Regions from separate parts of the Streptomyces sp. NPDC101152 genome, predicted to be linked through region 1. Evidence: riboswitches for the same ligand, from Rfam matches in the RefSeq annotation. Region 1 holds a riboswitch; the other holds the start of a gene.
The links. A riboswitch is a leader RNA that binds a small molecule or an ion and turns the genes downstream of it on or off. The one in region 1 is predicted to bind thiamine pyrophosphate.

Region 1 (6,854 bases):
GTGACCGGCGCCGATGTTCTCGTGACGGTCCTTGTGGGCGCCGACGACGTCCTTGGAGTCGTTGGCGTGGATCAGCTTCAGCCGGCCCTCACCGACCGTGTCCACCAGCAGGTCGAGGGTCTGGTGCATACCGCTCGGGCCGGTCAGGTCGTGGCCGGCCGCGAAGACGTGGCAGGTGTCCAGGCAGACCCCGAGCCTCGGGTGCGCGTCCAGCGCCTCGAAGTAGGGCCCGAAGTCCCAGGTCCGCGAGCAGAGCGAGGCGCCCTGTCCGGCCGTCGACTCCAGCAGCAGGAACGGGTCGTCGTCGTGCGTGAGCTCGTCCAGCAGCGGCAGCAGGTGCTCGCGCACCTGCTTGAGCGCCACCGAACGCTCCCGGCCGCCCGTCGCGCTGCCCGTGTGCACGACCACGCCGAGCGCCCCGATCTCCCGCCCGCGCCGCAGGGAGTGGCGCAGCGACTCCACGGACCTCTCGACGGTGGCCTCCGTGTGCGAGCCGAAGTTGATCAGGTAGGGCGCGTGCACGTACGCCGGGATCGACTCGGCCTCGCACACCGCCCGGAACTCCTCGTCCTGCCGTGGGTTCCCGGCCGGTGTGGCCCAGCCGCGCGGGTTGGCGACGAAGACCTGCACGGTCTCGGCCCTGAGGTCGCGCGCGTAGGACAGGCCGACGGAGTGCAGACCGCCGGCCACCGGGACATGGCCGCCGACGGGGTTGCGGGACGGGAAGGGGGACTCGCTCTTCACCCGTTCAGGGTGTCATGCGGCCCTCAGTGCCCGGTCACCGGATCTTGATGGTGATCGTCGACCCCTTGGGTGCCGTCTGCCCGCCCGGGACCGACTGGCTCTTGACGGTGTCGCCGAACAGGCCGAGCAGCCCGCGGTCCTCGCTGACCTGGAAGCCCTTGTCCTCCAGGGCCTTCTTCGCGTCGTTCACGCTGTCCCCGGTGACGTCCGGGACCTCGACCATCTGCGGGCCCCTGGACAGCGTCAGCGTCACCGTGTCGCCCTCGGCGGCCTGGCCGTTGCCCGCCGGGGTCTGCGCGGCGACCTGGCCCTTGTCGAAGTCGGAGTTGACCTGCTCGGCCGCGACCTTCACCTTCAGGCCCGCGCTCTGCAGGTCGGACGTGGCGCTCTGCAGGTCCTCGCCGGTGACGTCCGGGACGTCGACCGGGCTGCCGTTGCTGACGGTCAGGGCGATCGCGGAGCCCGCGTGCCGGGTCGTGCCCGCGTCCGGGGTGGTGGAGATCACGAAGCCCTTGGGGACGTCCTGGCTGAACGTCCGGGTCACCATGCCCGGCGCCAGCCCGTCCCTGGCCAGCAGGGCCTGCGCCTTGTCCAGCCGGTAACCCTTCAGGTCGGGCACCTGCACGGTCTCCGGACCGTCGGAGAGGGTGACGTACACGACGCCGTTGTCCCGGATCCGGGTGCCGGGCGTCGGATCGGAGCTGATGACCGTGCCCCGCTTCACCGTGTCGCTGTACGCGTGCCGGACCGCCCCGAAGCGCAGCCCGGCCCCCTTGATCTTCCGTTCCGCCTGTACCCGGGTCTTCGCCAGCACCGGCGGGACGCTGGTGAACTGGCCGGAGTTGATGTACCACACGCCCGTGCCGACGCCGAGGACCAGCAGTACGGCGACGACGATCGCCAGCGGACCGCGCCGCGAGCGCACGCCACGGCGCCGGGGCGGCAGCGGCGGAGGGCTCTCCAGCCGGCTGGTGCGGAGCACGTCGGGCGGCACGCCGTCCCCGCCGGCCTGCCCCGGGTGGGGCGTGGTCAGCGCGCGCGGGATGACGCTCGTACGGTCCTCGGAGATGTCCCGGTGCTCCGCCGTCAGCGCCAGCGGCGGCACCGCGTCCAGCTGGTCCGCGCTGAGTGCGGCGCGCGCCCGGCGGGCCTGGGCGAGCAGCGCCACCGCGTCGTGCGGGCGGACGGCGGGCACGCGCGCGGTCGCCGACGCCACCAGCTCGTCCAGCGCGTACGGCAGCCCGGGGACGGCCGCCGACGGGGGCGGGACGTCCTCGTGGATGTGCTTGTAGAGCACGATGGCCGGCGAGTCGCCCTGGTGCGGCCGCTCGCCGGTCAGCATCTCGTACAGGACGACACCGCACGCGTACACGTCGACGCCCGGGTCGGCCGTGCCCTGCTCGATCTGCTCCGGCGCGAGATAGGACACCGTACCCAGGACCGTTCCGGTGGTGTGGGTGACCGTGTCCACGGACCGCACCAGCCCGAAGTCGGCGACCTTGACCCGGCCGTCGTCCCCGATCAGGACGTTCTCCGGTTTCATGTCCCGGTGCACGAACCCGGCCCGGTGTGCGGCGCCGAGCGCCGCCAGCACCGGCTCCAGGATGTCCAGGGCGGCGCGCGGCTGCAGCGCCCCGCGCTCGCGCAGCACGTCCCGCAGGGTGCAGCCGGCCACGTACTCCATGGCGAGGTAGACGTACGACCCGTCGGTGCCCTGGTCGAAGACCTGCACCACGTTCGGATGGGCCAGTCGGGCGACCGACTTGGCCTCCCTGATGAACCGCTCGACGAAGGAGCCGTCGGAGGCGAGTGCGGGGTGCATCACCTTCAGCGCGAGCACGCGGTCCAGACGGGTGTCCAGGGCCCGGTAGACCGTGGCCATCCCGCCGACCGCGATCCGCGCGTCCACGCGGTAGCGCCCGTCGAGCACCTGCCCGACCAGAGGGTCCTGAAGGGTCGTATCCACGCAGGTGAGTGTACGAGCCGTGACGGACAGGACCACGGTTTCCGGTGAGACCGGAGCGCTACTGCAGCCGAGCTGTGACGGACCTCGCACCGCCGTCCGGATCCGTTCGAACCCCCGTTCAGAAGGCCGGGCGCTCGGGATCCAGCCTGGCCAGGCCCTCCTCGGGGGACGAGGCCTGGGCGAAATGCCGCCGCGGAATCCGGCCCGCCAGCCGGGCCAGCCGCCCCGCCTCCACAGCGTGCTTCATCGCCTCCGCCATCAGCTGCGGCTCCTGCGCCCGCGTCACCGCCGAGGCGAGCATCACACCCGCGCAGCCCAGCTCCATCGCGAGCGCCGCGTCCGAGGCCGTACCGGCGCCCGCGTCCAGGATCACCGGCACGCGCGCGTGCTCGACGATCAGCTGGAAGTTGTGCGGGTTGCGGATGCCGAGACCGGAGCCGATGGGCGAGCCGAGCGGCATGATCGCCGCGCAGCCGACGTCCTCCAGCCTCCGGGCGAGCACCGGGTCGTCGTTGGTGTACGGCAGCACGGTGAAGCCGTCGTCGACCAGGGTCTCGGCGGCGTCCAGCAGCTCGATCGGGTCGGGCAGCAGGGTGCGCTCGTCGGCGATCACCTCGAGTTTGACCAGGTCGGTGCCGAGTGCCTCGCGCGCGAGCCGGGCGGTCAGCACCGCCTCGCCGGCCGTGAAGCAGCCCGCCGTGTTGGGCAGCACCCGGATGCCGAGCCGGGTGAGGACGGAGAGCACCGAGCCGTGCACCGAGGGGTCCACCCGGCGCATCGCGACCGTCGTCAGCTCCGTGCCGGAGGCCACCAGCGCCCGCTCCAGCACCTCGAGGCTGGGGGCACCGCCGGTGCCCATGATCAGGCGCGACGTGAAGGACGTACCGCCGATGACAAGGGGATCGTCGGCCATGGCTCAGCCTCCTTGGACGGCGGTGAGGACCTCGACGCGGTCCCCCTCGCACAGGGGCGTCGACGGCCACTGCCCACGCGGGACGACGGTCTCGTTCAGGGCGGCGGCCACTCCGGAGGGCGCCTGGGTGAGCGTCCGCACCACGGTGTCGAGAGCCGTGCCGGGGGCGAACTCGTGCGGCTGTCCGTTGACGGAGATGTTCATGCGGGCTGCTCCACGCGCGCGAAACGCCTCGGGGTGAACGGGCGGGCCTCCTCGGGGAGTTCCCCGGTGGCCAGGACGTGCGCCATGGCGTCGCCGGTGACCGGCGTGAGGAGCACGCCGTTGCGGTAGTGGCCGGTGGCCAACAGCAGACCGGGCAGCCGCGTGGGCCCGAGCAGCGGCGCGTTGTCGGGGGAGCCGGGGCGCAGACCCGCGCGGGTCTCCGTCAGCGGCAGCTCCGTGATCCCGGGGACCAGCTCGTGCGCGTCCCGCAGCAGCTCGTACACCCCGCCGGCGGTGACCGTGGTGTCCCAGCCCAGCTCCTCGCTGGTCGCGCCGACGACCAGCTCGCCGTTTTCGCGCGGCACCAGGTAGACGCTGCTGCCGCGCACCACGGCCCGCACCGTGCGGCTCATGAACGGCGCGAACCGCTTCGGCACGGTCAGCCGCAGCACCTGGCCCTTGACCGGCCGTACGGGCGGCAGGACGTCGTCCGGGACGCCCGGGAGCCGCCCGCTGAGACTGCCGGCGGCCAGCACCACCTGGCCCGCGCTCAGCTCGGTGCCGTCGGTCGTGGTGACGCCGGCCGCCCGGTCGCCCGCGACCCGGAAGCGTTCGGCCCAGGTGCGGCGGAAGACCACGCCCGCGTGCTCGCAGGCGGCCACCAGCGCGCGTGCCAGGCGCCGCGGGTCGACCTGGTGGTCGCCGTCGACCCGGAGCCCGCCGCGTACGCCCGGCGCGAGCATCGGCTCCAGGCGTCGGCACTCGCGCCCCGACAACCACTCGGACTCCAGCCCCGACTGCGTCTGCAGGGCGTGCAGTTCGCGCAGGTGGGCGCGGTCGTCGGCGTCCAGGGCGACGGCCAGCGTGCCGCACCGGCGGTAGCCGAGGTCCTGGCCGGTGAGGTCGGTCAGCTCGGCCGCGAAGTCCGGGTAGCGGCGGGCGGAGGCCAGGTTGAGGCCCAGCAGGGTCTGCTCGCCGTAGTGCAGTTCCGTGACGGCGGCCAGCATCCCGGCGGCCACCTGGGCGGCCCCGCCGCCCGGCTCCGGATCCACCACGGACGTGGCGAGACCGCGCTGCGCGGCGCGCCAGGCCGTGACCAGGCCGATGATCCCGCCCCCGATGACGAGGACGTCTGACGTACGTGACGACATGGGCGTCCAGCCCCTCCCTTCGCCGGCATGACCCGGATCAGGTTCGTACGGTCGGAGGCCGCCAGCCTCCCTCTCAGCCCGGTGCGTCCGGGCTCCCGCGAGTGCTTGTACGGTGGCCACCCTAGCCCGAGCCGCCAAGCCTCTGTAAGGGAGCCTGCCGCCGTGTCCCGCTCGCTGGACGGCCTCGTCCTCGCCCCCGTCGCCGACCAGGCCCCAGGTCAGGTGGGTACCAGGACCCGCTTCACGTACCACGAGAAGGACGGGGAGATCTGGGCCGAGTACACGGGCGGCGACGTCGTACGCGGGCATCTGGTGGGTACCCGCCGCGGTGACCGGCTCGACTTCCGGTACGTGCAGCTGAAGCGGGACGGGACGACGGCCTCGGGGCACTGCGCCTCGACGGTCGTGGAACTGCCGGACGGCCGGGTGCGGCTGGAGGAGACCTGGGTGTGGGAGTCGCAGCCCGGCCGGGGCACCAGTGTTGTGGAGCAGGTCACTGAGCAGGACCGCTGACTGACGGATAGTCAGTGTCTATGGTGATCAGGTGAGCGAGCAGACGACGCAGTCGCAGCGACGGGTGGTCGTGGTCGGCGCGGGCATGGCCGGCGTCCAGACCGCCGTCGCCCTGCGCGAACAGGGCTTCACGGGCACCGTCACCCTGATCGGCGCCGAACCCCACCAGCCCTACGACCGGCCGCCGCTGTCGAAGGCCGTCCTGCTCGGCAAGTCCGAGGGCTCCGCCTTCGACGTCGACTTCGAGGCGCTCGGCATCGAACTGCTGCTGGGGCGCGAGGCGCTCGGCGTGCGCCCGGACGCCCACGAACTGGACACCGAGGCCGGGCCCGTCCCCTACGACGTCCTGGTCCTCGCCACCGGCGCCGAACCCGTCCGGCTGCCCGGCGCGGAGGGCGTGCCCGGCGTGCACCTGCTGCGCACCCTCGACGACGCCGAGCGGCTGCGCCCCGTGCTCGCCCGGCAGCACGACATCGTGGTCGTCGGCGCGGGCTGGATCGGCGCCGAGTTCGCCACCGCCGCGCGCGAGGCGGGCTGCGCGGTCACCGTCGTCGAGGCCGCGGACCGGCCGCTCGCGGGCGCGCTGCCCGCGGAGGTCGCCGCGCCGATGGCCGCCTGGTACGCGGACGCCGGCGCCGTGCTGCGCACCCACGCGCGCGTGCGGCACATCGAGCCCGGCGAGGTCGTCCTCGACGACGGCACGCGCGTGCCCGCGGGCGCCGTCGTGGTGGGGATCGGCGCGCGGCCGGCCACCGGCTGGCTCACCGGCTCCGGCATCGAGCTCGGTGCGCACCACGAGGTCCAGGCCGACCAGCACCTGCGCGCCTCGGCCCCGGACGTCTACGCCGTCGGCGACTGCGCCTCCTTCCCCTCGGGCCGCTACGGCGAGCGCCTGCTGGTCCACCACTGGGACAACGCCCTGCAGGGCCCGCGCACGGTCGCCGCGAACATCATCGGCGCCGCCACCGGGGCGCCCGACGCCGTCTACGACCCGGTGCCGTACTTCTGGTCCGAGCAGTTCGGCCGGTTCGTGCAGTACGCCGGCCACCACACCTCGGCCGACACGACCCTGTGGCGGGGTGACCCGTCCGGCCCGGCCTGGTCGGTGTGCTGGCTGCGCGAGAACCGCCTGATCGCCCTGCTGGCGGTGGGCAGGCCCCGCGACCTGGCCCAGGGCAGGCGCCTGATCGAGGGGGGCACGCCGATGGACCCGGAGCTGCTGGCGGACCCGGCGAGGCCGCTCAAGGCGGCCACCGCGTAGTCCTGAGCCCCCAGGTCGGACCCTCCTGGCTTCCGACTGTCAGTCCGGGATGGCACGCTTGGTCCCGTGACCGAGATTGACGCAAAGATCGATGCTCTCGTC
Region 2 (6,854 bases), on a different contig from region 1:
TTACCGAAAGAGGCCGGATCGTGGTGGCGGCGGCATGCGGACCGACGCGACCAGATGCTCGGGCGTTCGAACGGCCCGCTGATCCCGCACCGGGCCACCGGCCGGACGGCGGACGCGGCCATGCGAGGGGGAGAAACCCGCTGTGGCTGGGGCGGTCGGCTCCGCGACTTTAGCCAGCCACTTTGGCGCGAGCCTCGAAGATCATGGCCCCAACGTCGTGCTTTAACGGGCAGGTCCACAGACTGCCCGACGCGCCGGAAGCTTACGGGGCCATGATCACTCGCGCCAAAGCAGCTCCCGGCCAAAGTCGCTCCGCCAACCGCGCGAGCGCCTGCGCGCCTGTAGCTGGAGCCTCTGGCGAAGCTCGGTCGTGCTTATTAGGCAACCCTGCTGCATGATGGGTGCGGGGCCCCGCCCTCGATGAGAACGGGGCCGTAGTGAGTGGCTCGCTACTTGATCAGCTGATCTGGTTCCTAGGCCGATGTTCAGCCGATCAGGTAGCGGAGCCCGTCGAGGAGCATCGTGCAGATCACTCCACCGGCAACGGCGGCGAGGATCGCACCGGGCATAGTCGCAGCGTTCATGATCTGCAGCTTCCGTCTCGGGCGTGGCATGCTTCGCATCACCTCCTTTCGGCTCTCGTGGGGTCCCCTGGTGTGAACGGTCGTCGCATCATGCGGGCCGTCGGGCAAAACCGCCCAGGGGTGGGAAGACAGGACTCGGCTGGGAGAAGACGGGCTGTGCGCCAGGGAGTCCCGAGGTCGGCGTGTCGCCTGCGCTGTCGGCTCCACCATCGTCACGATCGGTCTTGTTCACGTTCAGGTGGTACGGGGGCCGGAAGGCATACAGGGTTCGCGTGCCCAGGCCCGTAGCCGTCTCGCCCGTGGTGAACACCTCCTGATCCACCTCGTCCAGGAGTTGAGCTTCGACTAGCTGATCAATGCCCCGTCGCAGGCTGGCCTGCGAGACTCCGTACCACTTTTGGTACGTCTCCGGAACGATCGGGAACTTCGCCTTGCGCAGGCTCATCCCGATCAGCATGACGACCTTCCCAGGCATCCTGAGCTTCTTGTGCAGCCCCTCGTCCCAGTACTGGTAGGGCAACTGGAAGTAGACGTCCTTCCGAGAGGTCTCCGAGCCGGTCGGCCGGGTGTAGGCCTTCCCGGAGCCGTCTTCCAGCAGCTTGGTCACCTTGAGCAACCGCCCCTCGAACGACCGCTCGATCAGCTGAAGATCCTCAAGCTTGCGCCACAGGCGAGATATGGGAGCACTGGCCGACCCATCGGTCGCGAAGCTCACGCCACTGGCACGCCCCCACGTCTCGGCACGCTCGGTGACGCTGAAATCACCGCCGGATGTCACCGCGTACATCAACAGCAGGAGATCCAAAGCTCGCTCGTGTCGCATCAGGCTGGCCAGCGGACCCGGTTTCTGCTGCAGGACGGGCCCATCCTCGGTGTCCTGCACGAACGCGCGGCGAATGGGCACAGTGCGGTTGGTGCGCTGTGAGCGGTTGAGGAGCCATTTGATCGTCTCCTCCTGGGTGAGCGGCACCTCGCTCGCGGAGCCGGGCCGGAATGCTGAACGTCGTGTCATGCGGACCAGTTTGCGGTACTCGGCCTTGTCGGGGCACTCGCCTGCCGCCGCATCGAGGACCCCCATCCTGCGGCCGGAGCGGGGGCCTATGACACCCTATGACGTCAATGACACCCACTATTAGCTCTTCTGGTCGGCGATCAACAAGGAAGTCCATCGTCGGTGGCCGTCCCGCGATTTTGATCATTGCCGTCTGAGATGGTGATCTTTGCGTAGAAAAGCGTCCTCTGTTGCTTGTTTCAGGCCGAGGTATTTGCCTCTCGGGAGGACTGGCGAGCAGGGAGCCTGAAGAGGAGGCGTGCTCCCGGCGTGCCCGTGATGAGGCCATCACTCCCGGGAACAGAGGGGAACGCCAGCGCAGGCTCCGAAAGCACAAGCTCACCGCTGCACCAGGTGAGCCCACGCCGGTACGTGATCTTCCAAGCTGGAGGCCTGCAGTCTCGCTGCCTGTGGCAATGACGAGTGCCCGCCCGCTCAGACGGGCTAGCTTGCGTCTGTGACCTCAACATCGAATCCGCTCTGGCAGCGCTACGAACTGTCCGTCCGCGAGATGCTGAAGGCGTTGGACCCTGATGCCACGGTCCTCCATGACGAGGACGTGCCTGGCCGCTTGAGTGGGGCGCAGCGGCAGATCGATGTTCTGGCGACCGGCAAGATCGTGGGGCTGGAGATCACGGTGGCCGTCGAATGCAAGCGCCACCGAAGGCCGTCCAGTATCGAAGTCGTGGACCAGTTCATCGGCAAGATCCTGGACATCGGGGCCGACCGAGGCATCCTCTATTCGTACTCGGGGTTCTCGAACAACGCGGTGTCGCGGGCTGTCGGTTCATCTAATCCGAGCATCATGGTCATTGCGCTTGAGACGCCGGAGATCATCAAGCAGGCAGGCGAGGCTCCGGGCTACCCGTCTGATCTCTTGATCCAGGACGAAGCGCCCCAGTGGGTGGAAGAGATGGACGAGGATGCGTTCAGGCGCTTCCTCGCAGATGGGGCGTGGTCCAAGTTCTGGTCATAGGGGATGCCGCATGATCGTTTCTGGGCCGCCTCCGGGCCGTCCGAGGCCGCTCAGCGACGACGCATGGCGACCACCAACGACAGGTGTCCCGGCTCGCAGCCCCAGGTCACCCGATTGGATCTGCGACACTGGTACGGCCATGCCTAAGCCCGGAGAACTCACTTTCGTCGCCCCGCGCGGAGCCAAGAAGCCGCCGCGGCATCTCGCCGATCTCACGCCCGCCGAGCGCAAGGACGCCGTGGCCGACATCGGGGAGAAGCCGTTTCGGGCCAAGCAGCTCTCGCAGCACTACTTCGCGCGGTACGCGCACGATCCGGCGGACTGGACCGACATCCCGGCCGCGGCGCGTCCCAAGCTGCGGGAGGCGCTGCTTCCCGAGCTGATGACCGTCGTACGGCATCTGTCGACCGACCAGGGGACGACCCGCAAGACGCTGTGGCGGCTGTTCGACGGGACGCTCGTCGAGTCGGTGCTGATGCGGTATCCGGACCGGGTGACCATGTGCATCAGCTCGCAGGCGGGCTGTGGCATGAACTGCCCGTTCTGTGCCACCGGGCAGGCGGGCCTGGACCGGAACCTGTCCACCGCCGAGATCGTGCACCAGATCGTGGACGGGATGCGGGCGCTGCGGGACGGGGAGGTTCCGGGAGGTCCCGCGAGGCTCTCCAACATCGTCTTCATGGGGATGGGGGAGCCGCTCGCCAACTACAAGCGGGTGGTCGGAGCCATCCGGGCGCTCACCGACCCCGCCCCCGACGGGCTCGGGCTCTCGCAGCGCGGGATCACCGTCTCGACGGTCGGGCTGGTGCCGGCCATCCACCGGTTCGCCGACGAGGGCTTCAAGTGCCGGCTCGCGATCTCGCTGCACGCCCCCGATGACGAACTGCGCGACACCCTCGTCCCCGTGAACACGCGGTGGAAGGTGCGCGAGGTGCTGGACGCCGGGTTCGAGTACGTCGAGAAGAGCGGGCGGCGGCTGAGCATCGAGTACGCGCTCATCCGGGACATCAACGACCAGGCCTGGCGCGGGGACCGCCTCGGGCGGCTGCTGCGCGGCAAGCCCGTGCACGTCAACCTCATCCCGCTGAATCCGACACCGGGGTCCAAGTGGACCGCCTCGCGGCCCGAGGACGAGAAGGCCTTCGTGGAGGCCGTCGCGGCACACGGCGTGCCGGTCACCGTCCGGGACACCCGAGGTCAGGAGATCGACGGGGCCTGTGGACAGCTGGCCGCCACCGAGCGGTAACCTGTGCCCGTACGTACATCCACATATCCGACAGGGGAGCGCAACAGCGCTGAGAGTGCGGCAACCGGGCCGCAGACCCTCTGAACCTCGCCCAGGTCATTCTGGGTAGGAAGTTCGGTCATCACCGTGAACACCAAGAAGCACTGGGCTGTCGTCGTCGGCCTCGGCCTGCTCACGCTGTCCGCGTGCGGCTCGTCCGGCGGCGCCTCCGCCACCGGTTCCAAGACCGTCACCCTGGTCAGCCACGACTCGTGGGCCGTCTCGAAGAACGTCCTCGCCGACTTCGAGAAGCAGTCCGGCTACAAGGTCCACGTCCTCAAGGACGGCGACGCCGGGCAGGCCGTCAACAAGGCGATCCTGACCAAGGACAACCCCCAGGGCGACGTCTTCTTCGGCGTCGACAACACCCTGCTCTCCCGGGCGCTCGACAACGGGCTGTTCCAGTCGTACGAGGCGAAGGGCAGCGACCTGGTCAAGCCGGAGTTCCGCGTCGACCAGACCAAGCACCGGGTCACGCCCATCGACTCCGGCGACATCTGCGTCAACTACGACAAGGCGTACTTCAGCAAGCACGGGCTGACCCCGCCGCAGTCCTTCGACGACCTGGTCAAGCCCGAGTACAAGAACCTCCTCGTCACCGAGAACGCCGCCACCTCCTCGCCCGGCCTCGGCTTCCTGCTCGCCACCGCCGCGCAGTACGGGGATGGGGGCACCTCCCGCTCGAGCGAAGCCGAGAGTGGGGGAGGATGGCAGGCCTACTGGACGAAGCTCAAGGCCAACGGCGTGAAGGTCGTCGACGGCTGGGAACAGGCCTACAACCAGGAGTTCTCCGGGTCCGCCGGGGGCAAGAAGGCCAAGGCCGACCGGCCCCTCGTCGTCTCCTACGCCTCCTCGCCGCCCGCCGAGGTCATCTACGCCGACCCGAAGCCCACGACCGCGCCCACCGGGACCTCGTACGGCACCTGCTTCCGGCAGATCGAGTACGCGGGGCTGCTGAGCAACGCCCGCAACACCAAGGGCGGCAAGGCCTTCATCGACTTCCTGCTCACCAAGGAGTTCCAGGAGGACATGCCGCTGAACATGTACGTCTACCCGGTTCGGGAGGGCGCGCGGGTGCCGGCGGAGTTCGAGAAGTACGGGAAGCAGGCCCCGCACCCCGAGACCATGGCCCCCACGAAGATCGCCGCCAACCGTGACCAGTGGGTCAAGTCGTGGACGTCACTCGTACTGAAGTAGCCACCCGCCCCTTCGGGAAGAGGGGCCGGCGCGGGAGCGCGGCGCGGCTCGGGCTCCTGGCCGTGCCCCTCGCGTTCTTCGCGCTGTTCTTCGCCTGGCCCGTCGCCGCGATCGTGGCACGCGGCCTCAAGGTCGACGGGGCGTGGCAGGTCGGCCGCATCGTGGACGTCGTCACCCAGGCCGACATCCGGCACGTGCTGTGGTTCACCACCTGGCAGGCGCTCGCCTCCACGGCGCTCACGCTCCTGGTCGCGCTCCCCGGCGCGTATGTCTTCGCGCGCTTCGACTTCCCCGGCAAGCAGGTCCTGCGGGCCGTCGTCACCGTCCCCTTCGTGCTGCCGACGGTGGTCGTCGGCACCGCCTTCCTCGCCCTCGTCGGCCGGGGCGGGCTGCTCGACGAACTGTGGGGCGTACGGCTGGACACCACCGTGTGGGCGATTCTGCTGGCGCACGTCTTCTTCAACTACGCGGTCGTCGTACGCACCGTCGGCGGACTGTGGGCCCAGCTGGACCCGCGCCAGGAGGAGGCCGCGCGGATGCTGGGGGCCTCGCCGCTCGGGGCCTGGCGCCGGGTCACGCTGCCCGCGCTCGCGCCCGCCGTTGCCGCCGCCGCACTGATGGTGTTCCTGTTCACCTTCACCTCCTTCGGCGTCGTCCAGATCCTCGGCGGGCCGACCTTCTCCACCCTCGAGGTCGAGATCTACCGGCAGACCTCCGAGATCTTCGACCTGTCCACCGCCGCCGTGCTCACGATCGTCCAGTTCCTGGCCGTCGGCGCGATCCTCGCCGTGCACGCCTGGACGGTACGGCGGCGGGAGACCGCCCTGCGGCTCGTGGACGCGTCCGTGACGGCCCGGCGGCCGCGCGGGGCGGGCCAGTGGGCGCTGCTGGCCGGCGTCCTCACCACCGTCGCCGTACTGCTCCTGCTGCCGCTGGCCGTGCTGGTGCAACGGTCCCTCGGCGCGCCGGAGTTCCGCTACTACCGGGCACTGACGAGCGAGGACGGCGGCACCTTCCTCGTCCCGCCGATCGACACGATCGGCAACTCCCTGCAGTACGCCCTCGCCGCCACCGCCATCGCCGTGGTGATCGGCGGCCTGGCCGGCGCCGCGCTGGCCCGCCGGGACGCAGGGCGGCTGGTGCGCGCCTTCGACGCGCTGCTGATGCTGCCGCTGGGCGTCTCCGCGGTGACCGTCGGCTTCGGCTTCCTGATCGCCCTCGACAAGCCCCCGCTGGACCTGCGCCAGTCCTGGATCCTGGTGCCGCTCGCGCAGGCGCTGGTGGGCGTCCCCTTCGTCGTACGGACCATGCTGCCGGTGCTGCGGGCCGTGGACGCGCGGCTGCGGGAGGCTGCCGCCGTGCTCGGAGCCTCGCCCTGGCGGGTGTGGCGGGAGGTCGATCTGCCGCTGGTGCGGCGGGCGTTGCTGGTCGCGGCCGGGTTCGCGTTCGCCGTCTCGCTGGGGGAGTTCGGGGCGACCGTGTTCATCGCCCGGCCCGACAACCCGACCCTGCCGGTCGCCGTGGCCCGTCTGCTCGGGCGGCCCGGCGATCTCAACTACGGCCAGGCGATGGCCCTTTCGACGATCCTGATGGTGGTGTGCGCGGTGGCGCTGCTGGTGCTGGAGCGGCTCCGTACCGAACGGACCGGGGAGTTCTAGATGCCGCAGAGCCTGTTGAGCCTGACAGACGCGACCGTCCGCTTCGGCGGGCGGGCCGTGCTCGACGCCGTCGGCCTCGACGTCGCCGAGCACGAGGTGGTGT

Region 2: another riboswitch for thiamine pyrophosphate. It lies ahead of ACIRVK_RS13385 (thiamine ABC transporter substrate binding subunit); the one in region 1 lies ahead of thiO (glycine oxidase ThiO).

What each region holds. Positions count from the first base shown of each region.
Region 1 covers NZ_JBIWPO010000012.1:89,838-96,691, forward strand. Annotated here, with positions in the region: gene ACIRVK_RS18385 (deoxyribonuclease IV) at 1-744, opposite strand, end outside; gene pknB (Stk1 family PASTA domain-containing Ser/Thr kinase) at 779-2,710, opposite strand; gene ACIRVK_RS18395 (thiazole synthase) at 2,829-3,623, opposite strand; gene thiS (sulfur carrier protein ThiS) at 3,627-3,827, opposite strand; gene thiO (glycine oxidase ThiO) at 3,824-4,978, opposite strand; TPP riboswitch at 4,976-5,087, opposite strand; gene ACIRVK_RS18410 (hypothetical protein) at 5,141-5,491, shown strand; gene ACIRVK_RS18415 (NAD(P)/FAD-dependent oxidoreductase) at 5,523-6,752, shown strand; gene ACIRVK_RS18420 (Rv2175c family DNA-binding protein) at 6,819-6,854, shown strand, end outside.
Region 2 covers NZ_JBIWPO010000008.1:137,042-143,895, reverse strand. Annotated here, with positions in the region: gene ACIRVK_RS13400 (hypothetical protein) at 673-1,662, opposite strand; gene ACIRVK_RS13395 (restriction endonuclease) at 2,093-2,611, shown strand; gene rlmN (23S rRNA (adenine(2503)-C(2))-methyltransferase RlmN) at 2,751-3,857, shown strand; TPP riboswitch at 3,880-3,987, shown strand; gene ACIRVK_RS13385 (thiamine ABC transporter substrate binding subunit) at 3,984-5,093, shown strand; gene ACIRVK_RS13380 (ABC transporter permease) at 5,150-6,751, shown strand; gene ACIRVK_RS13375 (ABC transporter ATP-binding protein) at 6,752-6,854, shown strand, end outside.